One region of the Agrobacterium tumefaciens genome, then DNA from elsewhere that is predicted to be linked to it. Evidence: riboswitches for the same ligand, from Rfam matches in the RefSeq annotation. Region 1 holds a riboswitch; each other region holds the start of a gene.
The links. Region 1 has a riboswitch for cobalamin ahead of bluB (5,6-dimethylbenzimidazole synthase). Riboswitches for the same ligand answer to the same signal wherever they lie in the genome.
Positions count from the first base shown of each region.

Region 1 (5,653 bases):
CGGCCGGGCGGACGAGGTGAGGAAAGCACCGACATCATGGAGCGAACCGCGGGCGATCCATTCCAGCGCCACGACGAGCACGATGGATGCGACCGTCAGATTGGCCAGCGTATAGGCCGCGCCCGAAAGCTTGGAAAGGCTCCTTGTCCATGCAGGCGAAAAGACGAAACCAGCCTTTTCGGAAGCCGTTGTTTTTGGCGCCGAATCTCTCAAACTCATACTCCGGTATTTCAGGCGGCCGCCCAATCCGGGGAGGTGAATCGGGCGTCGCAAAAGTGTCATGTAACTGTCACATAAGCGCGATGAACGCGACATGAACTTTGCGGAGGATGGCTGGAGCGGTGATAACCTTAGCGTGAACGCAGCGGTGGCGCATCGTCCAGGCGATGGCATGCAATTGCCGCGTTGCGGAGCGGCCACGGGCGCGGTATTGAAATGGCATGAGCGACAGACACGATATCCAGAACCATCTCCGGATTGCCGTCGGGCAGTTCAATCCCACCGTTGGCGACGTGGCGGGCAATCTCGCCAGGGCGCGTGAGGCAAGGGCCGATGCGGCAACGCAGGGCGCCGATCTCCTGCTTCTGACCGAGCTGTTCATATCCGGCTACCCGCCTGAAGATCTGGTGCTGAAGCCGGCGTTCCTGAAGGCCTGCCTGAAGGCCGTGGAAGAGCTGGCAGCGGACACCGCCGATGGCGGGCCGGGTGTCGTTATCGGTTTTCCGCGTCAGGGCGAGACGGGCCGGTACAATTCGGTGGCGCTTTTGGATGGCGGCAAGATCATTGCGCTGCGCGACAAGATCGACCTGCCGAATTACGGCGAGTTCGACGAAAAACGCGTTTTCGCCGAAGGGTCGATCTCCGGTCCCTATAATTTCCGTGGGGTCAGGATCGGTATTCCGATCTGCGAGGAAATCTGGAACGACATGGGCGTGTGTGAGACGCTGGCCGAAAGCGGGGCGGAAATCCTGCTGGTGCCGAACGGTTCGCCCTATTATCGCGGCAAGCTGGACGTGCGCCACCAGGTGGCGCTGCGGCAGGTGATCGAAAGCGGTCTGCCTCTCGTCTTCGCCAACCAGCTGGGTGGGCAGGATGAGCTGGTGTTCGACGGTGCTAGCTTTGCCTTTAATGCCGACAAGACGCTTGCTTTCCAGATGAGCCAGTTCGAGGCAACACTTGCCGTCACCGACTGGAAACGCACGGCAGACGGCTGGCATTGCGACAGCGGACCATTCTCGAAAATTCCCGAAGGCGAGGAGGCGGATTACCGTGCCTGCATGCTGGGCTTTCGGGATTACGTCAACAAGAACGGTTTCAAGAGCGTGGTTCTCGGCCTTTCCGGCGGCATCGATTCGGCGATCTGTGCCGCCCTTGCCGTGGATGCGCTGGGCGAGGAGCGGGTGCGCTGCATCATGCTGCCTTACCGCTATACTTCGGAAGAATCGCTGAAGGATGCGGCCGATTGCGCCAGGGCGCTGGGCTGCCGTTACGATATCGTGCCGATCGTCGAGCCGGTGGAGGGTTTCCTCTCGGCGTTGTCAGATCTCTTCGAGGGCACGGAAGAGGGCATTACCGAGGAAAACCTGCAGAGCCGCACGCGCGGCACCATTCTCATGGCCGTCTCGAACAAGTTCGGCTCGATGGTGGTGACGACGGGCAACAAGTCGGAAATGTCGGTGGGTTATGCCACGCTCTACGGCGACATGAATGGCGGTTTCAACCCCATCAAGGACCTCTACAAGATGCAGGTCTATGCCATTTCCAGCTGGCGCAACGCCCATGTGCCACCGGGCGCACTTGGTCCCTCCGGCGAGGTGATCCCCGCCAATATCATCGCGAAGGCCCCGTCGGCCGAATTGCGCCCCAACCAAACCGACCAGGATTCGCTGCCGCCCTATCCGGTGCTGGACGATATTCTGGAATGCCTTGTCGAGAAGGAAATGTCGGTCGAGGAAATTCTGGCGCGCGGCCATGATGTGGCCACCGTGCACCGGGTGGAGCATCTGCTCTACCTTGCCGAATACAAGCGCCGGCAATCTGCGCCGGGCGTGAAGATCACCAAGAAGAATTTCGGCCGTGACCGGCGTTATCCGATTACCAACCGGTTTCGTGACAGGTGATTGGTGGGTGGAGGGTGCTGCTCATTTCTTCTCCCCGCCGGGGAGAAGATGCCCCGAAGGGGCAGATGAGGGGGCCAGCTCTCCGCATATCTCTACCGTCGCCCCCTCATCCGGCGCTGCGCGCCACCTTCTCCCCGGCGGGGAGAAGAAATGAGCGGCACACGCTCGGTCCACAATGAGGATAAACAGACGGCGCGGACACGCCGCGCCGCCGATTCATCTCAAATAACCTGCCCCACATCGATGCGGTTGCCGTCAGGGTCTTCAAAGACAAAGGCGCGCAGGCCATAATCCTTGTCCTGCAGGCCCTTGATGATGCGCAACCCGTGGCTCTTGCAGAGCGCGTGCAGCGCATCGACATCGCTGACCATCATATGCGCCACGTTGAAGGGCGCTGCCTTATGGGTGGGCTGCAATGTCAGGTGCAGTTCGGCATTGCCCTGTTTGAGGATCATGAAACCGACGGGGTTGCCGTTTTCGAAGGTTTTTGTGAAGCCCAGCACACCGACATAAAAATCATGGGCCTTTTCGATATTTCTGACAGGAAGCATTGCGGCGATCCGCCCGAAGCGGATGCCGTGATCGGCGATGGTATTCATCGCGGAACCTCGGATCTGGGAGAAACGGGGAGGGTTACGGGCGGTGCCGGAACGCTGGCGTTTTTTCCGATTTGAATTTGCAGGACGGTGCCTGCGGTCATAGGATCATAATCACCATGGCGGCGAAAGCAAACGGAATGTCTGCACCAGCCAAGGGTCCGATCCAGACTATCGACAGCCCGGGAGGCAGCATGCGCAGTTCCATCGAAATCTTCAACATCCGCACCCGGCAGATGCGGGCGGTGTGGCAGACGCCGGAATTGTTCGAAGCGCCGAACTGGTCGCCGGATGGCAAATATCTGCTGTTGAACAGCGAGGGGTTGCTCTATCGCCTGTCCCCATTCGGTGACTCCTCACCGGAGAAGGTCGATACCGGCTTTGCGACGCAATGCAACAACGACCACGGCATTTCGCCTGACGGTTCGCTCTATGCCATTTCCGACAAGGTGGAATTCGGCAAGAGCGCCATCTATCTTTTGCCATCGACGGGCGGCACGCCGAAGCTGATGACGAAGAACCTTCCCTCCTACTGGCACGGCTGGGCGCCGGACGGGAAGAGTTTCGCCTATTGCGGCATTCGCGATCAGGTCTTCGACATCTATTCCATGGATATTGAGAGCGGCGTCGAAACACGCCTTACCCATGGCGAGGGCCGCAATGACGGGCCGGATTATTCGCCTGACGGTGGGTGGGTCTATTTCAATTCCAGCCGCACGGGGCTGATGCAGATCTGGCGGGTGCGGGTGGACGGTTCCGCCGTCGAGCGCATTACCGACAGTTCCTATGGTGACTGGTTTCCACATCCGTCTCCCAAAGGTGACAAGGTGGTGTTTGTCTCCTATGGCGGCGATGTCTTCGACCATCCGCGTGATCTTGATGTGCGGGTGCGGCTGATGGATATGGATGGCGGCAATGTTGAAACGCTGTTTGAGCTTTTCGGCGGGCAGGGGACGATGAACTCGCCCAACTGGTCGCCTGACGGGGATGAATTCGCTTATGTGCGCTATTTCCCTGTGGAATGATGCGATTTGGTTTTCGTTGAGGTCACATTGCCGCACCGCCCTTACGATACTTGCATTCGCAAGTCCTCTTGATCATAAGTTTTCTCGTCAGGTGCCCGCCCTTGCGGCGGGAGAATCGGGAATTCGGTGAAAAACCGGAACGTGCCCAGCGCTGTGAGGCGGATGCCCTTTTCATAAGCCACTGAAGTTATTCGGGAAGGCGAAAGGGGCGGATGAAGTCGAGTCAGAAGACCGGCCTGGCAGGATAGACCGAACCGCGCGGACGGCGGCAGGTTGCTGAAGAGGCGCGTTGTGCGCGCGAAACCGGTATGGTTTCGGCAGCGGCGCGCCCGCATTGTTGGGGTTAAACGATGCCGACCGATCCGTCCGCTGGCGATCCATTGCAAGCCAGCCCATTCGACCACGCGCTTTCGCCCGCCCGCCCGTTTTCCGGTGCGGAACGCGAGGCGATTTACCGCGCCATCGAGACGCGCCGCGATGTGCGTGACCAGTTCCTGCCCGATCCGCTGCCGGACGAACTTGTCGAGCGTCTGTTAAAAGCGGCGCATTCGGCTCCCTCGGTCGGTTTCATGCAGCCGTGGAATTTCACGCTCGTCACTGATGCTGCCATCCGTCAGGCGGCCTTTGTGGCCTTCAGCCGCGCCAATGAAGAGGCAGCGGCGATGTTTACGGGCGAGCAGCAGGCGCTTTATCGCAGTCTCAAGCTCGAAGGCATCCGCAAGGCGCCGCTCAGCATCTGCGTCACCTGCGATCCCACACGCGGTGGCAAGGTGGTGCTGGGCCGCACCCATAATCCGCGCACGGATGTCTATTCCACCGTCTGCGCCATCCAGAACCTCTGGCTCGCGGCGCGTGCCGAAGGCGTCGGCGTCGGCTGGGTCAGTATTTTCCACGATAGCGACATTCGCACCATCCTCGGTATTCCCGACCATATTGAAATCGTCGCCTGGCTCTGCCTCGGCCGTGTCGATACGCTCTACAACGAGCCGGAACTGGCGGTGAAAGGCTGGCGGCAGCGCGTGCCGCTGGAGGAGCTGGTGTTTCGTAACCGCTGGGGCGGTTGACCGGCGACATCCACTCCTCCCGGCCGAAGCCGGGAAGGGTGGTGGCGACCGTCTCTTCAAACGACGGTGCAGTTAAAAAGATTGAGGATGGGATGAATGGGGCTGGCGAGGCTGATCGCGCCGCTTGCGCCCCAGAACAATCCGACGACATTGTTGCCGGCGGTGTCGATGACAGCGCTGCCGCTATCGCCCGGCTGGCTGAAGACCTCGCCGGCGCGGCGCGGCGATATGCCGATCTGGTTGCGCATATTCGGCTGCTGCACGTCGTAAAAGCCGGAAACGACGCCATTGGTGATATTGCTGGTCACGCCCGATTTCGTAACATTCATGTTGAGCGCCGCAACGGCCGCCCCCACCGGCGAGGGGAGGTTGTAGATTGCGCCGATGGTGGCGAGCCGGCCATTCGCCGGGCTGGCGACGGCCGCATCGACGCCATAGGTCGTTCCCTGATAGACGATGTTGCCTTTCTGGAAAGCGACGATATTGGCGGCAAGATCGCCAAACCAGGTGCGCGCCGGCTGCGACACGTCATCGCCGACCTGGGCATTGTCCCGGCAGATGACATGCTCGTTGCTCATGATCAGCGGCGTTCCGTTGGCGGCCCGCACGACCAGCCCGATGGTGCCGACGGTATCCGTCCAGGACCAGTAATCCGGGCTGCCGCTGATGCCGCCGACCATCGGTTCCACGACTTTTTCGCGCGGGTTGTCGGAGAGGCGTCTGGGGTGATCCTTCCATGCCGTCCCGGGCGCGGGCAGTTCTCGCACCGCCTCGCTCGGGCGGTCGAAGGATCCTTCCCGCACCTGCAGCGGCGCGCCGCCCAGCGTCGTCATCAGACCCGCCTTCAG
Region 1 covers NZ_CP039903.1:1,403,730-1,409,382, reverse strand. Annotated here, with positions in the region: gene CFBP6623_RS07045 (LTA synthase family protein) at 1-219, opposite strand, end outside; gene CFBP6623_RS07040 (NAD+ synthase) at 441-2,120, shown strand; gene CFBP6623_RS07035 (glyoxalase superfamily protein) at 2,342-2,719, opposite strand; gene CFBP6623_RS07030 (TolB family protein) at 2,911-3,741, shown strand; cobalamin riboswitch at 3,814-3,995, shown strand; gene bluB (5,6-dimethylbenzimidazole synthase) at 4,092-4,805, shown strand; gene CFBP6623_RS07020 (hypothetical protein) at 4,862-5,653, opposite strand, start outside.

Region 2 (5,653 bases), 810 kb from region 1:
TGGCTTTTCCTATAAACGGCAAAACACATTGAGAAACATGCATATTCCTAAATGTGCCGCGAACCGTCTGGGGAGATACTGACATGAGTTACGCCGAAAATCTCTGGCTTTTCTTTCTGCTCCTGTTCGGCATCATCATCCTGCCGGGCATGGACATGCTGTTCGTGCTGGCAAGTGCGCTGACGGGCGGCAAGAAAACCGGCCTTTCGGCCGCAAGCGGCATGAGCGCCGGCGGCATCGTGCATTCGCTTTATGGCGCGGCCGGCGTTGGCCTGCTCGCCACCTGGATGCCGTCGCTGTTCCTGCCGCTTCTCATTGCCGGCGCTGCCTATATGGTCTGGATCGGCATCGGCCTGATGCGCAGCGCAATCGTCGTGAATGGCGATGAGGCGCAGGCGAGCGCCTCAGTGAAAAAAGCGTTCTGGCGGGCGGTGCTGACCTGCCTTTCCAACCCGAAAGCCTATCTGTTCATGATGGCGGTCTACCCGCAATTTCTCAACCCTGCCTATGGTCCGATCTGGATGCAGGGGCTGGTGATGGGCGTGATGGTGGCGGTAACGCAGTTTACCGTTTATGGCGCGCTGGCGCTGACGGCGGATAAAAGCCGGCAATGGCTGGTGTCTTCCCCCGGCGCCACGATCTTCATCGGTCGCGCTGCCGGTTTCATGCTGGTTGCCGCAGCGCTGCTGACATTTTGGGAAGCCCTGTCGTGGAGCCTCGGCGAATAAGACGAACAGATACTGCCGCTCCAGGGAGGCCATTCCCCGCACACCAACGAATGCTCTGCCAAGGCCCGTTGTTTTGTCACGGGGCCTTGTGGGACAACCGTCAGATACTTTTCGGCCTGATACTCTAGACTTCTGTTTTCACGGCGGAATTCACCGCAATGTGACTTCTTTTCGCCATGCGGAAAGGGCATCCTCGCGCCGTTCCATCAAGCGTCCGGCACCTGCCGGAATCAAGGAGAGAGTGTATGAAACTGAAAACCATCGCGGCGGCCATGCTTTTCGGCTGTCTTTGCGCCGGAGCGGTCTATGCTGCCGGCGAAGTCGAAAAACGCGAAGGCATGATGAAGCAGATTGGCGGTTCCATGGGTGCGCTCGCTGCCATCTCCAAGGGCCAGAAGCCCTTCGATGCCGAAGCCGTCAAGGCTGCCGTCACGACCATCAGCACCAATGCCAAGGCTTTCCCCGAACAGTTCCCCGCCGGCACCGAGACTGGAAGCGCGGCGGCTCCGGCCATCTGGGAAAATTTCGAGGACTTCAAGGCCAAGGCGGCCAAGCTCGGTGCTGATGCCGATACGGTTCTTGCCAATCTCCCCACCGATCAGGCGGGCGTCACCACCGCCATGCAGACGCTCGGCGCCGATTGCGGCACCTGCCACCAGACCTATCGTTTGAAGAAATAATCACGAATTTCAAAACGCCGCTTCCCGGCGGCGTTTTTTCACGTTGAAAGACACCTGATCAACTCGGGTGGGAATGGGGAGAGGGGTATGTCTTCCATTTGGACGAAGCTTGTGGGTGGGGCCGTGATCGCGGCCATTGCCGGCTATGGCATTTTCGCCTGGGTCACCGCGCCGCAGCGTCAGGCGCCCAGCCATTGGGTCAGCCTTGGCGAGCCGGATCTGGCCAATGGCGAAACGCTGTTCTGGGCGGGTGGCTGTGCAAGCTGTCATGCCGCACCGGATGCCACGGGTGACGCGTTGCGGACGCTCGCCGGCGGGCAGCCGCTGAAAAGCCCCTTCGGCACCTTCCATGTGCCCAATATTTCCTCTGATCCGCAGCACGGCATCGGCAGCTGGACGCTGGCGGAATTCGGCGATGCCATGACGCGCGGGGTGGGAAAGAACGGCGAACATCTTTACCCGTCCTTCCCTTACGCTTCCTATGCGCGCATGACGCAGAAGGATGTCAACGACCTGTTCGGTTATCTGAAAACCCTGCCGGCCAGCCAGAATGACGCGCCGGATCACGATCTGCCGTTTCCCTTCAACCTGCGCATGGCGCTCGGCGGCTGGAAGTTCCTGTATTTCGACACCTCCGCCCCGCCGCGCGTCGAGCTTGCCAATGCCAATGCCGAATTGCTGCGCGGCCAATATCTGGTGGAAGGGCCGGGCCATTGCGGCGAATGCCATACCCCGCGCGACGCTCTCGGCGGTTTCCTGAAAGACAAATGGCTGGCCGGCGGCCCCAACCCGGAAGGTGAGGGCCGTATCCCCGATATCACGCCCGGCTCTCAGAGCATCGGCGCCTGGACGACGGCCGATATTGCCGGTTATCTGGAAACCGGCTTCACCCCGGAATTCGACAGCGTCGGCGGCTCCATGGTCAAGGTGCAGCAGAACATGGCGCGTCTGACCGCCGAAGACCGCAATGCCATTGCCGCCTACCTTAAGGCGATCCCGTCTCGGTAAGGCGATACTTCGCCCGACGGATGACATTGAATGAGGTGCGTTACCGGCCGTATGAACATCTCGCCGCCATTGACTCCCGCACTTACCCGGCGGATAACATGACCGTGATGGTTCCTTCCGGGCGTTCCGGAAGGTGAAAAGGGAACACGATAGGGAGCCGATCCTCATTCGTGGCTGCCCCCGCAACTGTGAGCGGAGAGCCTGAAACGAAATGCCACTGGCAAGCCATCTCGCCCCTATTCAAGGCGAGGGCGATGCCGGGAAGGTGTTTCAGGTTTTGACCCGTAAGCCAGGAGACCTGCCATCGCGGAAATGTCCATGCCGGCGGGGTGTCCGGAAGAGCGGAATGTCAGGGTCGTCGGTTCGATATCCCTGTGTCAGTCTCGTATCCCCGTGGTGAAGTGTATCATATGCGGTCTTGTGGCTTTGGCCATTCGGCCGCTTCTTATGGCGCGGGGTCGCGCCGGGAGAGGGGTCACCATGTCTATCCAGCAGAATACGGCCAATGCAGCCGTTTCAGCAAAAACGGGCAGCTTCGCGCAATCGCTGACGGCGATCGTGCTGGGCCTGTTCGTCGTCGGTTTTGTCGGCTTTTCGCATGTGGAAGCTGTTCACAATGCCGCGCATGACACGCGTCATGCCAATGCCTTCCCCTGCCATTGAGGGGAAACGGCATGTCATTTTTTCGCAATATCGTTTTTACCGCCGTTCTGGTCGGCGTCGTCGGCGGTTTGGCCGTCTCGGCCATGCAGGCTTTCGGCACCACGCCGCTCATCCTTCAGGCCGAAACCTTTGAAAGCGCCGGCGGCGAAGCGGCCCACAGCCATGATGCGGCAGCACCCGGCGCTGCTGTTCCCGCCCATGAGCATAATGACGAGGCATGGGCTCCAGCCGATGGTTTCGAGCGCACCGCCTATACTGTTGCTGCCAATGTGCTGACGGCCATCGGTTACGCGCTTGTTCTGACCGGTCTCATCTCGCTGCGCGGCACCGATGCCGGCTGGCGCGAAGGCCTTCTGTGGGGCGTTGCCGGTTTTGCCGCCGTGATGCTCGCACCGATGATCGGCCTGCCGCCGGAATTGCCGGGAAGCCCGGCCGCAGCACTTGAGGCACGGCAGATCTGGTGGCTCTCGACGGTTGCCGCAACCGCGGGCGGCATTGCACTGATTGCGTTCCGCCGCGAGCCCTGGGCCATCGTTATGGCTCTGGTGTTGATCGTCGCGCCGCATGTGGTGGGCGCGCCGCTGCCGCCGGAAGGTGAACATGCGCTGGCGCCGCTGCCGCTGGAACGGCAGTTCATCGTTGCCGCCACCATCACCAGCTTCGTTTTCTGGGCGCTGCTTGGTACATTGAGCGCGTTTTTCCTGAAACGCTTCCAGTCGGCGTAAATCCATGCAGGACGCAGCGGAGTGGAGTGACGAACTCGATGCGCTGCGTTTTGCCGTTCCCGGTCACGGCGCTTTCTGCGCCGTGCACCGCCTTGCCTTCAAGGCAGTTTTGGGCGCAAGTCCTGATCGTGATGCGGCGCTTGCCTATTTTTATGACCACGAAGCTGCCTTTGCCGCTGCGGCAATCGCCAAGATCAAACGATCAAACTTGCCCGCCGGCCGCAGCCTGCATTTGAACAGCCGCGATATCCGCCGTGCGATTGCCGGCGAGGGGCCGGAGTTTGCGGCGCGTGTCTGCCGGGTGCTTGATCGGCACTGACTGGCCTGATGTTCCCACTTCCGTCATGCCGGCCTTGAGCCGGTATCCAGCCAGCCCAGGTCCCTGGGCTGAAAAGACTCTTCTCGTCGCGCAGACGCGGGTCGGCTGGATTCCGGCTCAAGGCCGGAATGACGGGGAAGTGGAGAGATTGTACGGCATCAAGACGGCTGCGCCTTACCGATGCTCCGCTGCAAAAACCTGAAGTTCCGCCTCGGCTTCCGGACCAAAGAGGCCGAGGTTTTTCAGAATTTCCACCGCAAAACTCACCGGCGCGCTGCCGGCTGCCGTGATGATGCCGCCATCGCTCACCGCCTTCGGCTGGTCGCGATAAAGACCATCGCCATTATAGGCCGGATAGGCCTTGTGTGAGGCGAGCGAATTGCCGGTATGGGCGACCTCGTTCAGGATACCCGTGCCCGCCAGCGCGCTTGCCGCCGCACAGATACCGGCAACCAGCCGGTCCTTTTCGCGAAAGCGATGCACCAGCCCGCCAAGATCGGCGGCCGTGCCCTTCTCCCAGCTGAGACCGCCGGGAATGACGAGCGCATCGATGCTGTCAGGATCAAGCGCAGCATAGGAGGTTTCGGGCGTCACATTCAGCCCGCCCATCGATGTTACCGGCTGCCCGTCCGGGCTGGCATGAACGATCTCGACGCCGAGATAGCTGCGTGCCGCCGCCGCAAGCAGCGCCGGTTCCCAGTCCGCAAAATCCTGTGCCAGCGCAATGGCGATCCGTGTCATGGCCGTCTCCGTCGGTTTTGATCAGGCGATGGACTGCATGTAGCGCATGCCGGTAACCGGACGCGGCGCGAAATCCATGTTTTCGTAGAAACGATGCGCCGCCACATTGCCGGTCGTGGCGCTGACGGACAGATAGTCGCAACCCAGCCGCTTGGCGATATCACGGGCGCGGGAAACCAGATGCTGGCCGGTGCCGTGGCCGCGATGACCGTCGCGCACGAAGAGATGGTGCAGCTCAAGCCCGCGCCGGCCTTCCTGCGCCCTGTAGAGCGGCAGAAGCAGTGCGTAGCCGATCAGCGCGCCATCGGCTTCGGCAACGAGACCATGCACCCAGGGCAGGGGGCCGAACAGGTCGCGCTCAAGCTTGGCGGGCGTGATTGCCGCCGCATCACCATGGTAGGAGGCAAGCAGCGTGATCATCTCGTTAAGCTCGGGCAAATCCGTCTTGCGCGCGCCGCGAATGATGACGACGGGCGGTCTTTCCAGTGTAAGGGAGCTATCTTCGGTCATTTTTTCGGTCCTTTGGTCTTATCGGTGCCGTCAGGACGTTTGAAAACAACAAAGCCGCCTGACGGCGGCTTGTTGACAATATGATCTGTCGAGCCGCCCTTAAAGGTAGGCCCAAAAGTACGAGCAGGAGATGGGTGCGCGTTCGTTGATCATGTCATTGCAATGCGCCCGAATCCGTAATCTGTCAAGCGGCTTCAATTTGCAAATCGTGCGATTGCTGAAACAATCGCATCTTCCATCCCCGCATCCCCGCATCCCCGGTGGAATGCCCGGCTGCAC
Region 2 covers NZ_CP039903.1:590,165-595,817, forward strand. Annotated here, with positions in the region: gene CFBP6623_RS02920 (LysE family translocator) at 84-728, shown strand; gene CFBP6623_RS02925 (c-type cytochrome) at 974-1,408, shown strand; gene CFBP6623_RS02930 (cytochrome c) at 1,496-2,416, shown strand; cobalamin riboswitch at 2,508-2,736, shown strand; gene CFBP6623_RS02935 (CbtB domain-containing protein) at 2,897-3,079, shown strand; gene CFBP6623_RS02940 (CbtA family protein) at 3,091-3,804, shown strand; gene CFBP6623_RS02945 (hypothetical protein) at 3,809-4,123, shown strand; gene CFBP6623_RS02950 (type 1 glutamine amidotransferase family protein) at 4,298-4,864, opposite strand; gene CFBP6623_RS02955 (GNAT family N-acetyltransferase) at 4,886-5,374, opposite strand; gene pip (prolyl aminopeptidase) at 5,559-5,653, opposite strand, start outside.
Region 2: another riboswitch for cobalamin. It lies ahead of CFBP6623_RS02935 (CbtB domain-containing protein); the one in region 1 lies ahead of bluB (5,6-dimethylbenzimidazole synthase).

Region 3 (5,653 bases), 1.4 Mb from region 1:
ATATAGGAGATCGAACCGGTTGGCGGTACGGCCTGAAGGTTCTGGTTATAGAGGCCCGATGCCATCACGTCCTGCTTCAACGCCTGCCAGTCTTCCTGCGTTGGAATGGCAATGCCGGCTTTTTCGAACAGCTCACGGACCTTTTCCGTCGCGGGCAACCATTCCCGGTCGGTATATTTGTCGAAATAGTCGCCCGAGGCATATTTGGAATTCTCAAAGCCCTTGAAGCTCTGGCCCCGTTCCACGGCAAGACGGTTGCTGGCGCGGATGGCGTGATAGGTCACGGTGTAGAAATAGATATTGGTGAAATCGACGCCTTCTTCAGAACCATAGAAGATGCGTTCGCGCGCCAGATAACCGTGCAGGTTCATCTGGCCAAGCCCGATGGCGTGGCTCGCATCATTGCCCTTTTCCACCGAAGGAACGGAGGAAATGTGGCTCATGTCCGACACTGCCGTCAGCGCCCGGATGGAGGTCTCGATCGTCTTGCCGAAATCGGCCGAATCCATCGCCGAGGCGATGTTCAGCGAGCCGAGATTGCAGGAAATATCCTTGCCCATATGGCTGTAGGACAAATCTGCATTAAATTCGCTTGCCTCGCTGACCTGCAGGATTTCCGAGCAGAGATTGCTCATGCTGATACGGCCGGCGACCGGATTGGCGCGGTTCACCGTATCCTCAAACATGATGTATGGGTAACCGCTTTCGAACTGGATCTCGGCGATCACCTGGAAGAATTCGCGCGCCTTGATCTTCTTCTTGCGGATGCGGCTATCGGCGACCATCTCGTGATATTTTTCGCTGACAGAAATCTCGGTCAACGGCACGCCATATACCCGCTCCACGTCATAGGGCGAGAACAGGTACATATCCTCGTTGTTGCGGGCGAGTTCGAAGGTGATGTCAGGGATAACCACCCCGAGCGACAGGGTCTTGATGCGGATTTTTTCGTCGGCGTTTTCGCGCTTGGTATCGAGGAAGCGCATGATGTCAGGGTGGTGGGCATGCAGATAGACTGCGCCGGCACCCTGACGCGCACCGAGCTGGTTGGCGTAGGAAAAGCTGTCTTCCAATAGCTTCATGACAGGAATGACGCCGGAAGACTGGTTTTCGATCTGCTTGATCGGCGCTCCGAATTCGCGAATATTGGTCAGGGACAGCGCCACGCCGCCGCCGCGCTTCGAAAGCTGCAGCGCCGAATTGATGGAGCGGCCAATGCTTTCCATATTGTCTTCCACACGCAGCAGAAAACATGAGACCAGTTCACCACGGCTCTTTTTGCCGGCGTTGAGGAATGTCGGGGTTGCCGGCTGGAAGCGGCCGGAAATGATCTCGTCCATCAGGTCGCGGGCAAGCTGCTCATCGCCGCGCGCCAGAGCCAGCGCCACCATGCAGACGCGGTCCTCGTAACGCTCCAGATAGCGTTTTCCGTCGAAGGTCTTCAGCGTATAAGAGGTGTAATATTTGAAGGCACCGAGAAAGGTCGGAAAACGGAATTTCCGGGCATAGGCCTCGTCATAGAGATCTCGAACGAAATTGAAGGAGTACTGGTCCAGCACCTCCTGCTCGTAATAGCCCTCCGTCACGAGATAATCGAGCTTTTCCCTGAGGTTATGAAAAAAGACGGTGTTCTGGTTGACGTGCTGAAGGAAATATTGCCGGGCGGCCAGGCGATCCTTGTCGAGCTGGATTTTCCCGTTCTCGTCGTAAAGGTTCAGCATCGCGTTCAGCGCATGATAGTCCAGAGCCGCTTCGAGCGGTTTCTGAGTTGTGGCTGCCGGCTGTTTGGCGTCCTTGCGCAGCGCGCTCGAGGTTAGCGTGTCCAAAATCGTTCCAATCCATGTTTGACGTTGGCGACATCTTCCTCCGTGCCGAGAAGCTCGAAGCGATAGAGAAACGGCACTGCGCATTTGCGCGAGACGATATCTCCGGCGGATGCGAAAGCTGCGCCAAAATTCGTGTTGCCCGCCGCGATGACACCGCGAATGAGATTTCGGTTGGAGGGCTCGTTCAAAAACCGGATGACCGGCTTCGGCACTGCCCCTTTCATACCGCCGCCGCCATAGGTGGGGGTAACGAGCACATAGGGCTCCGACACCTGAGGCACGTCATCCTCAGCACCGAGCGGCAGGCGAAACAAGCGCCGCTCGAGCTTCAGAAGGAAACGATGCGTGTTTTCAGAGCGGCTGGAATAATAAACGATCAGCCCCATCACGCTGCCGCCTCAGCTGATCGCGCCGATCATATCCGGCCGGAAACCCGCCCAATGGCGTTCGCCGGCGACGACCACGGGAACCTGCATGTAACCGAGGCCGCGAACGTGATCGAGCGCATCCGCATCTTCAGAAATATCGACTATCTCATAGGGGACACCGATGCGGTCCAGCGCGCGATAGGTGGCGGTGCATTGGACGCAGGCGGGCTTGCTGTAAACGGTGACGGTCATAATTTCCCTTTCGAAGCCGCATTACACACGGCTCAACATTGCCGATTGCGGTCGCAATCGGGTGGATGGATCTGTCATTCAGGTGAGGCGCACGGCTTAGAGGGTTTGTCGCATTTCCGGACGGAAACCGGTGTCCCTGAAAATGTTCCGGGCCGCGTAAGATCACTCTCTACGCCGATGAGCGCAGGAACTTAAAAAAATGCACTGGCATGACTTCACCCCGAAGCTTGTTCTGGAGGGGGCAGAAAAGGGCGAACGCAATTCATTTGCGCCATACCTTCCTTCCGGACACCCCGCCCGTGGACGTTTGCGCTCAAGGCAGGTCTCCTGACTTGCGGGTCACAACATCTGTTCCGGCCTTCCCGGGGCTTTTGACCCCAGTGACCCAAATCGGAACGATGCTCGCCGCTTACAGTTGCGGGGGCAGTTTCGGCCTTGCTTCGCCATAATGGCGTTACGCACCGAATTCCCGTCTTAGCTCCCAATCCTTGCGAATCGGAAGAACCTCGAACACCACATATAGTATATGAGGAAATTTTCACGTCAATGAATAGACACAGGAAAGCCCCACCCTGTGGATCAAAAAGATTCAACACATGGTCAACAAAGGCTTAACGACAAGTGCGCCTTGCCGCCACAGGACGGGAAAGCGTTAATCTATTCCCAGATATCGATGTGAATATCGGCGGGGCGGGTGTTCTCGATCACCCTTTTGCCGTTGGGAAGATCGTTTTCAAACAGCTTGGCGTGGACCGCAGCTGCATCAAGACCATAGCCCTGCCATCTGTTGCGCAGCCTCTCTTCAAGCACCGCGACGGACGGTCCAACGAAAATGGTGAGGTCGAAGTTATCGGAAAGCGCTGTCCAAGGCGCCTCGTTGAGCAGCAGATAATTGCCTTCAGCCAGGATGAAGTGGGTCTCAGGCGCGATGGCGCGGGCGGAAGCAATGGCGATTTCGCGGGAGCGGTCGAAAACCGGAACAAGCACCTCCTGCCCGCCCTTGCGAACGGCAAAGACGATATCGAGAAAACCACGCACGTCAAAGGTTTCGGGCGCGCCCTTGCGCGACAGCAGCCCTCGCTCTTCAAGTATGCCATTGTCCATATGGAAGCCATCCATCGGCAGGACGGCGGCCGTTTCGCCCCGTGCGAGCAAAGCGTCACAAAGGGCATCCGCCAGCGTGGATTTGCCGGCCCCAGGGGGACCGGCAATAGCGATGATAAAACGGGATTTGCCCTCTGCCCGCCGAAGAACATCCTCGGCGATCGTTTCAAGCTTCAGCGTCATGCGGCAAGCGTTTCCTTCGGCGCTTCCTTGGCGCCGGTCATGAAGGCGACGGCGTCGGACATGGAGTAGTCCTTCGGATTGATGACGCACAGGCGCTTGCCGAGCCGGTGGATATGGATGCGATCCGCAACCTCGAAAACATGCGGCATGTTGTGCGAGATGAGAACGATCGGCAACCCGCGCGAGCGCACGTCCAGAATAAGCTCCAGAACGCGCCGGCTTTCCTTGACACCAAGCGCCGCCGTCGGTTCGTCGAGTATGACGACCTTGGAGCCGAAGGCCGCCGCACGCGCCACCGCTACACCCTGCCGCTGGCCGCCGGAGAGGGTTTCCACCGCCTGATTGATGTTCTGGATCGTCATCAGGCCGAGTTCCGAGAGTTTCTCGCGGGCGAATTTTTCCATGGCCGGGCGGTCCAGCGCGCGGAAAAGACTGCCCTGAATGCCGGCTTTGCGGATTTCCCGGCCGAGGAACATATTGTCAGCTATGGAAAGTGCCGGTGAGAGCGCGAGGTTCTGATAGACCGTCTCGATGCCGGCCTTGCGCGCCTCGATGGGCGAGCGGAACTGCACGGGCTGGCCTTCCAGCCTGATCTCTCCCTCATCGGGCGTCACCGCACCGGAAATCGCCTTGATGAGAGAGGATTTGCCGGCGCCATTGTCACCGATGACAGCGAGGATTTCGCCCGGATAGAGATCAAAATCGGCATGGTCGAGGGCGGTTACCCGGCCGTAGCGTTTGACGAGATTGCGTGCTGTGAGAATGGGTTCTTTTGCCATCAGCCTGCTACCTTTCTGATCCACTGGTCGATTGCGACAGCCATGATGATGAGAACGCCGATCAACAGATAGGTCCATTGCGGGTCTGTCCCGATGAGCCTCAGGCCGAGCGAAAAGACGCCGACGATCAGGGCACCGAAGATCATACCCATGATGGAGCCGCGCCCGCCGAACAGCGACAGGCCGCCAATGACCACTGCGGTAATGGATTCGATATTGGCGAATTGACCGGCGGTCGGCGAAACCGAGCCGATGCGGCCGATCAAGGCCCAGCCGGCGAAGGCGCAGATGAGGCCGGACAGGGTATAAACGGTGGTCAACATACGCTTGACGTTGACGCCGGCAAGTTCGGCAGCATCCGGATCGTCACCCACAGCATAAAGATGGCGGCCCCAGGCGGTGCGGTTGAGCACATACCAGAGCAGGGCGACAAGCAGAACCATGGCGATGACGCCATAGGTGAAGACCGCGCTGCCGACACGGATATTGGCGCCGAAGAATTGCAGGATCGGCGCCTGCTGGGCGATATCCTGGGCTCGGATCGTCTCGTTTGCGGAATAGAGGAAGTTGGTCGCCAGTACGATCTGCCACATGCCGAGCGTGACGATGAAGGGCGGCAGGCGCATGCGCGAGACCAGTATACCGTTGATGAAGCCGCAAAATGCGCCGACGGCAAGGCCACAGAGAATGGAGAGTTCCGCCGGCAAGCCGTAACGGAAGGTGAACTGTCCCATGATGACGGAGGACAGAACCATGATCGCGCCAACCGACAGATCGATCCCCGCCGTCAGGATGACCAGCGACTGCGCCGCGCCGACAATACCGACGATGGCGACCTGCTGCAAAATAAGGGTCAGCGTGAAGGCCGAGAAAAACTTGCCGCCGAGGAGCAGGCCGAAAACAATCAGCGACAGCACCAGAACGATAAGCGGAACGGCCGCCGGGCTGGAGTGGAGAAAGTGCTGTAGTGTTTCCAGAACACTCTTGTCGTGCGTATCGAAAGCGGCGACCTGCGTCGAACTTCCCGAAAGCACTTTTTCAAATTCATTATGCGGCTGAGCCCGCACCGGCTGATCGCTCATGGATTTTCCTCCCGATCGCTCTATCGCACCAGCCCTGACACCGGGGTCTATCTCAAAAG
Region 3 covers NZ_CP039903.1:2,802,383-2,808,035, reverse strand. Annotated here, with positions in the region: gene nrdE (class 1b ribonucleoside-diphosphate reductase subunit alpha) at 1-1,826, opposite strand, end outside; gene nrdI (class Ib ribonucleoside-diphosphate reductase assembly flavoprotein NrdI) at 1,814-2,212, opposite strand; gene nrdH (glutaredoxin-like protein NrdH) at 2,225-2,446, opposite strand; cobalamin riboswitch at 2,747-2,970, opposite strand; gene CFBP6623_RS13960 (nucleoside triphosphate hydrolase) at 3,104-3,733, opposite strand; gene CFBP6623_RS13955 (ATP-binding cassette domain-containing protein) at 3,730-4,512, opposite strand; gene CFBP6623_RS13950 (ABC transporter permease) at 4,512-5,594, opposite strand.
Region 3: another riboswitch for cobalamin. It lies ahead of nrdH (glutaredoxin-like protein NrdH); the one in region 1 lies ahead of bluB (5,6-dimethylbenzimidazole synthase).

Region 4 (5,653 bases), on a different replicon from region 1:
ATGAATTCGTCCGGCTTGTGGGCGCGGCCGATATCGCCCGGGCCGCAAATGATGGCATCTATTCCCGCCGCCTGGAAAAGTCCGGCCTCCGTACCGTAGCTGACGGCTGCGAGGTTGGGGGTGCCGGTCAGTTGTTCCAGAAGCAAAGCAAGCGGCGCTTCGGCTGGAAGCGATAATGCGGGGTAAGCGCTCATCGGTGTCCATTCGATATCGACGCCCGTTGCGGCAAGCGCTTCGACGGCGCTTTGTACCGGCTCCAGCAGGGCGAGTGGTAAGACGCCCGAAATTGCCCGCGCTTCCAGTTCGATGGTGCAATGATCGGGGATGATGTTGATCGCCTGCCCGCCCTTGACCGTGCCGATCTGCAGCGAGGAATAGGGCGGCTCGAAGGTCGCCTCGAAAGGTCCCCGCGTCAGCGTATCGGCGGTTTGGACCGCCTTTGCCATGATGCCGGTCATCAGGTGAATGGCGTTTATCCCCTGATCCGGGCGTGAGGAATGGCCGGACCGGCCGCGCAGGGTGATGCGCGCTGCGGCCTTGCCCTTATGGGCGCGAACGGCGCGCATATTGCTGGGTTCGCCGATGATGGCACCCGCCGGCGGGGCACAAAGCTGCGGCAAGCTGGCGATGAGATGGGGGACACCACGGCAGCCCGCCTCCTCGTCATAGGAAAAGGCAATATGCACCGGCCGTTCAAGCGCCATGCGCGAAAATGCCGGTGCTGCAGCGAGCACAGTGGCGAGAAACCCTTTCATGTCGGTGGTTCCGCGCCCGTAAAGCCGGTCGTTTTCGGTTCTCAACCGAAACGGATCGGAAGACCATTCCGGTTCTCCGGCCGGCACCACATCCATGTGGCCGGAGAGGATATAACCGGCGCGATCGGCCGGGCCGAACGTGGCGAAGAGATTGGCGCGGTCGCCCTCCGGACCCGGCAACAGCGAGACTTTCGCGCCCTGGCTTTCCAGGTAGTCGGCGATCCATCCGGCAATATCGCCATTGGCGGTGCCGACGACGGACGGGAAGGCGACGAGACGCTCAAGGATTTCGATTGCGTTCATGGTCGTCCCCGCTGGTCGTCCCTACTGGCCGGTCGTTTATGCTGGCCGGATTATTCCTCGCAGAAGCTTAGAGTGGCCGGCGGCGTTTATCTGCTGAAATGCCGATGATTTCGGTAGATTGTTGTGTCCTTCCAGTGCTTTCAGAAAATTCCTGCCGGCAGGGCCGGTTATCTTCGGATGTCATGGGCTGGGCTGCCGGGACCGAAGGTTCCGCGCCGGAGGGAATGAGAGCCGTTTGCTATGGAGCTGCTCAAAGTCGATAGTTTCGAGTTGCGGACCGTGGATATCGCGGATGTGGAGGCGGATCACCTGCATGCCCTCTCCATGGCTGTCGGATGGCGGTATCATGCCAATGAATGGTGTTTCCTGCGCCAATGCGGTGTCGGCCTTGCGGCGCTGGACGAGATCAACCGGGTTGTCGCGACCGCCATGCTTTTTCCCTATGATCGGGCTTTTGCGACGCTTGGCATGGTCATCGTTTCCCCACGCCTGCAGGGGCAGGGCGTAGCACCCTGGCTGGTCAGGCAGCTTGTGGCGAAATATCCTGCCGCTGCCTTGCGGTTGAATGCCACGGAGGGGTCGCGGCGGCTTTTTGCGGGGCTCGGTTTTACCGGAGATACGGAAAGGGTGCATCTTCTGCGCGGCAAGGCCCGCTGCACCACTGAAACGCCGCAGCTTGGCAAGAAACAGAGGATCGAGCCGGTTTCAGAAGATCATCTGTCCGCCGTGGAAGATCTGGACCGGGAGGCTTTCGGCGTTTCACGCCGGGGCGTGCTGCAGCGTCTCCTGCGGGAAAACACCGGCTATGGCCTGTTCGAGGCGGATCGTCTGGCCGCCTTCGCGCTGCGGCGGGCGGCAGGGCGGGGCCACATCATCGGCCCGGTGGTTGCAGAGGGGGAAGCCGAGGCAGTCGCGCTGGTCAGGCGGCATTTTGCCGATCTCGACGACCAGCTTGTCCGGCTCGATGCCGTGCGCGATGACGGTTTTTTCACCGATTTTCTGGCGCAATCCGGGCTGGTGGTGATTGAAACACTGACGACGATGTCAAAAAATGCACCGCAGCCGGCAGGCACCGGCTCTGCTGGTATCTTTGCTCTGGCAGGCCCATCCCTTTGCTGAAGCACGCCGCTTCCCATCGAATTCATGTCACGCATTTTGGGTTCCTGTCGTGTGCATGCGTTTGTCGCAGGACAGTTTTCACACCCTTGGGAGACATTCTTTGGCGATTGACGCCTCGCCTCTTGCCCCTTATGTGAGAAGACGACGGTTCCTGCAGCCGAAAGGCGAAGGGATTAATAGGGAACATGGTGCGGGTGATTTTCATCGCCCAATGCCGTGGCTGCCCCCGCAACTGTAAGCGGATTGCCGCTCATCCCCGTGACGCCTTAAAGGCGTCATGCCACTGCATTCTCCGGAATGCGGGAAGGCAGATGAACGGCGCAAATCCGTGAGCCAGGAGACCTGCCGTCAAAATATGAACCATCGTTACGGGCGGGGAAGCCCGGAGGAGGAAATTGTAATGTTATTTCATAACATTTGGTTTGCGTCCCGTCGTTGTTCTCCGTACAAGACGTTCCGCTGTTGCTGCGCGTTCTAACGCCTGCTGCTCTGGAACAAGCGATTTAATTTCGACTGGAGAACACATGTTTAATCCTGGACGCCTGCCGGCCTATGCCGGCCTTCTGGCCGCTGTGCTTGCGGTTTTGCCTGCCGCTTCCGCTCATGCTGCCGAAACGGTCTATCCCCTGACGATCAACAGCTGCGGTCAGGACATCACCTTCAAACAGGCGCCCGCCCGCACGGTATCCGTTGGCCAGAGCACGACCGAGGTCCTTTATCTGCTGGGCGTTGCCGACAGGGTGATGGGTACGGCGCTGTGGATCGGCCCGGTTTTGAAGGGTTACGAGGAGGCCAACGCCAAGGTGGAGCGGCTGGCCGACAATGATCCGAGTTTTGAGGCCGTTGTCGGCAAGAGGCCCGATCTCGTAACGACGCAGTTCCAGTGGCAGATCGGCCCCGAAGGTGTTGTCGGAACACCGGCGCAATTCGCCGAACTCGGTATTCCCGTTTATACCTCGCCTGCCGATTGCGTCGGCAAGGATAATTCCGGCGGCGGTGACGGCGTGCGCAAGACTGGCTTCACCATGGAGCTGATCTATCAGGAAATCCGCGATCTCGCGAAAATCTTCAACGTGCAGGATCGCGGCGAAGAGGTTGTCGCCGATCTGAAGAAACGTGAGGAGGCAGCCCGCGCCAAGATCGCTTCGGCGAATGGCAAGATTTCCGCCGTCTTCTGGTTCTCCAGCGCCGAACTGGATATCGACCCTTATGTGGCGGGCCGCCATGGCGCGCCCGGTTACATCATGTCGGCGCTCGGGCTGAAGAATGTCATCGAAAGCGATGAGGAATGGCCGACCGTTGGCTGGGAAACCATCGCCAAGGCCAATCCGTCCGTCATCGTCGCTGGCAAGATGGATCGCCGCCGTTTCCCGGCCGATGACGTTGCCGTCAAGCACAAGTTCCTCGCGGACGACCCCGTGGCCAGCATCATGCCCGCCGTCAAGCAAGGCCATGTCTTCGACATGGATGCGCAGGCGATGAACCCGACCATCCGCACGATCGAAGGCATTGAAACGCTGGCCGAGGCGATTTCGGCCGCCGGTCTCGCCAAGTGAACGGTTTTTCCGTCAATCTCGGCAGGGCGGGGCTGGCTTTTGCCGCGCTCGCCCTGCTGCTCGTCGCGCTGATGGCCGGAGCGGCCATCGGTGAGACCGCCATTCCCTTCGACGTGGTGGCGAAAACCATCGCCAATCGTGTCTTCCATGCCGGTTACCCGCTGGAGCCGCTGGATGAGGGTATCGTCTGGAGTTACCGTCTGAGCCGCGCCGTTGTCGCCGCCTGTTGCGGCGCTTCGCTGGCGCTTGCCGGTGCGGTGCTGCAATCGCTTTTGCGCAACCCGCTGGCCGACCCCTATATTCTCGGCATTTCCGCAGGCGCATCCACCGGAGCGGTGGCGGTCGCGCTTCTGGGTATCGGGGCAGGCTTTCTGACCATGCCGGTGGGGGCGCTGATCGGGGCTTTTGTTGCGTTCTCGCTGGTCAGCCTTCTGGCGGTGCGCGCCGGCCATGGCAACAGCGCCATCATTCTGGCCGGCGTGGCCGGTTCGCAGCTGTTCAATGCCATGACCTCGTTCATCGTCACCAAATCCGCCAATGCCGAACAGGCGCGCGGCATCATGTTCTGGCTTCTCGGTAATCTTTCCGGTGTGCGCTGGCCCGATGTCTGGATGGCTTTGCCGGTCAGTATCGCTGGTCTTGCGGTGTGCCTCTGGTATTCCCGGGCGCTGGATGCCTTCGCTTTCGGCGGTCAGGCCGCCGCCTCGCTCGGAATTCCGGTGCGCCGGACCTATGCGGTGTTGATCTCGGTTTCGGCGATCATGACGGCGGTGATGGTGTCGCTGGTCGGTTCCATCGGCTTTGTCGGTCTTGTCATTCCGCATGCGGCGCGCATCTTCGTCGGCGTTCGCCATGGCATGTTGCTGCCGGTGACGGCGTTGACCGGTGCTGTTTTCATGATCGTCGCCGATATTCTCTCGCGCATCGTCATTCCCGGTCAGGTGCTGCCGATCGGGGTCATCACCGCGCTCGTCGGCGCGCCGGCCTTTGCCTTCATTCTCGGGCAGAAAAGGGGGCGATCATGAGATTGTCCGCTCACGACCTGCATTTCCATGCCGGCAATGTCGATATCGTCCGGGGTGTTTCCATCGATGTCGGTTCCGGGGAGTTTCTGGGCATTATCGGCCCGAATGGTTCCGGCAAAAGCACGCTGCTTTCCATGCTGGCCGGTATCCGCAAGCCGCGCCGTGGCCACGTCACGCTTGGTGACGACGCGCTTGCCTCCTTCGGACGGCGTGATCTCGCCCGCCGATTGGCCTTTGTGGAGCAGCAGGCCGAAACCACCGAGCGTATTACGGCTCGACAGGCCGTCGAACTTGGACGCACCCCCTATCTCGGTCCGCTCTCCGCCTGGTCGGCCAATGACGACGCCATCGCTAATGCCGCGCTCGACAATGTCGACATGGCGGACAAGGCGGAACGATACTGGCATCACCTTTCCGGCGGCGAACGCCAGCGCCTGCATATCGCCCGCGCCCTGGCGCAGGAACCGCACATTCTGTTGCTCGACGAACCGACCAATCATCTTGATATCGGCCACCAGATCGGTCTGCTCGATCTGGTTCGCAGGCAGGGGCTGACGGTCGTGGCGGCGCTGCATGATCTCAATCACGCCGCCATGTTCTGCGACCGCGTCGCCATCATGCATCGGGGGCAGGTGATTGCGGCCGGTGCACCGCGCGAGGTGCTCACATCGGCGACGATCGCCGATGTTTTCGGGGTGCAGTCCGTCGTCACCACGGATGAAGGCGGCTTTTCCCATATTCGTTTTCTGCCGGCCCATGGGATGGCCGATCAGGCAAAGAAAGTATTGGCACGATGACGAGATTGAAAAAGCTTCGCCTTGGCGTGCAGCGGCGTAATGCTCTGGCCGGAATTGTATTGGCGCTGGCCACGGGCCTTCCCTTGCATGCCATGGCC
Region 4 covers NZ_CP039904.1:466,501-472,153, reverse strand. Annotated here, with positions in the region: gene argE (acetylornithine deacetylase) at 1-1,058, opposite strand, end outside; gene CFBP6623_RS17325 (GNAT family N-acetyltransferase) at 1,299-2,177, shown strand; cobalamin riboswitch at 2,306-2,541, shown strand; gene CFBP6623_RS17320 (ABC transporter substrate-binding protein) at 2,702-3,733, shown strand; gene CFBP6623_RS17315 (FecCD family ABC transporter permease) at 3,730-4,758, shown strand; gene CFBP6623_RS17310 (ABC transporter ATP-binding protein) at 4,755-5,555, shown strand; gene CFBP6623_RS17305 (pseudoazurin) at 5,552-5,653, shown strand, end outside.
Region 4: another riboswitch for cobalamin. It lies ahead of CFBP6623_RS17320 (ABC transporter substrate-binding protein); the one in region 1 lies ahead of bluB (5,6-dimethylbenzimidazole synthase).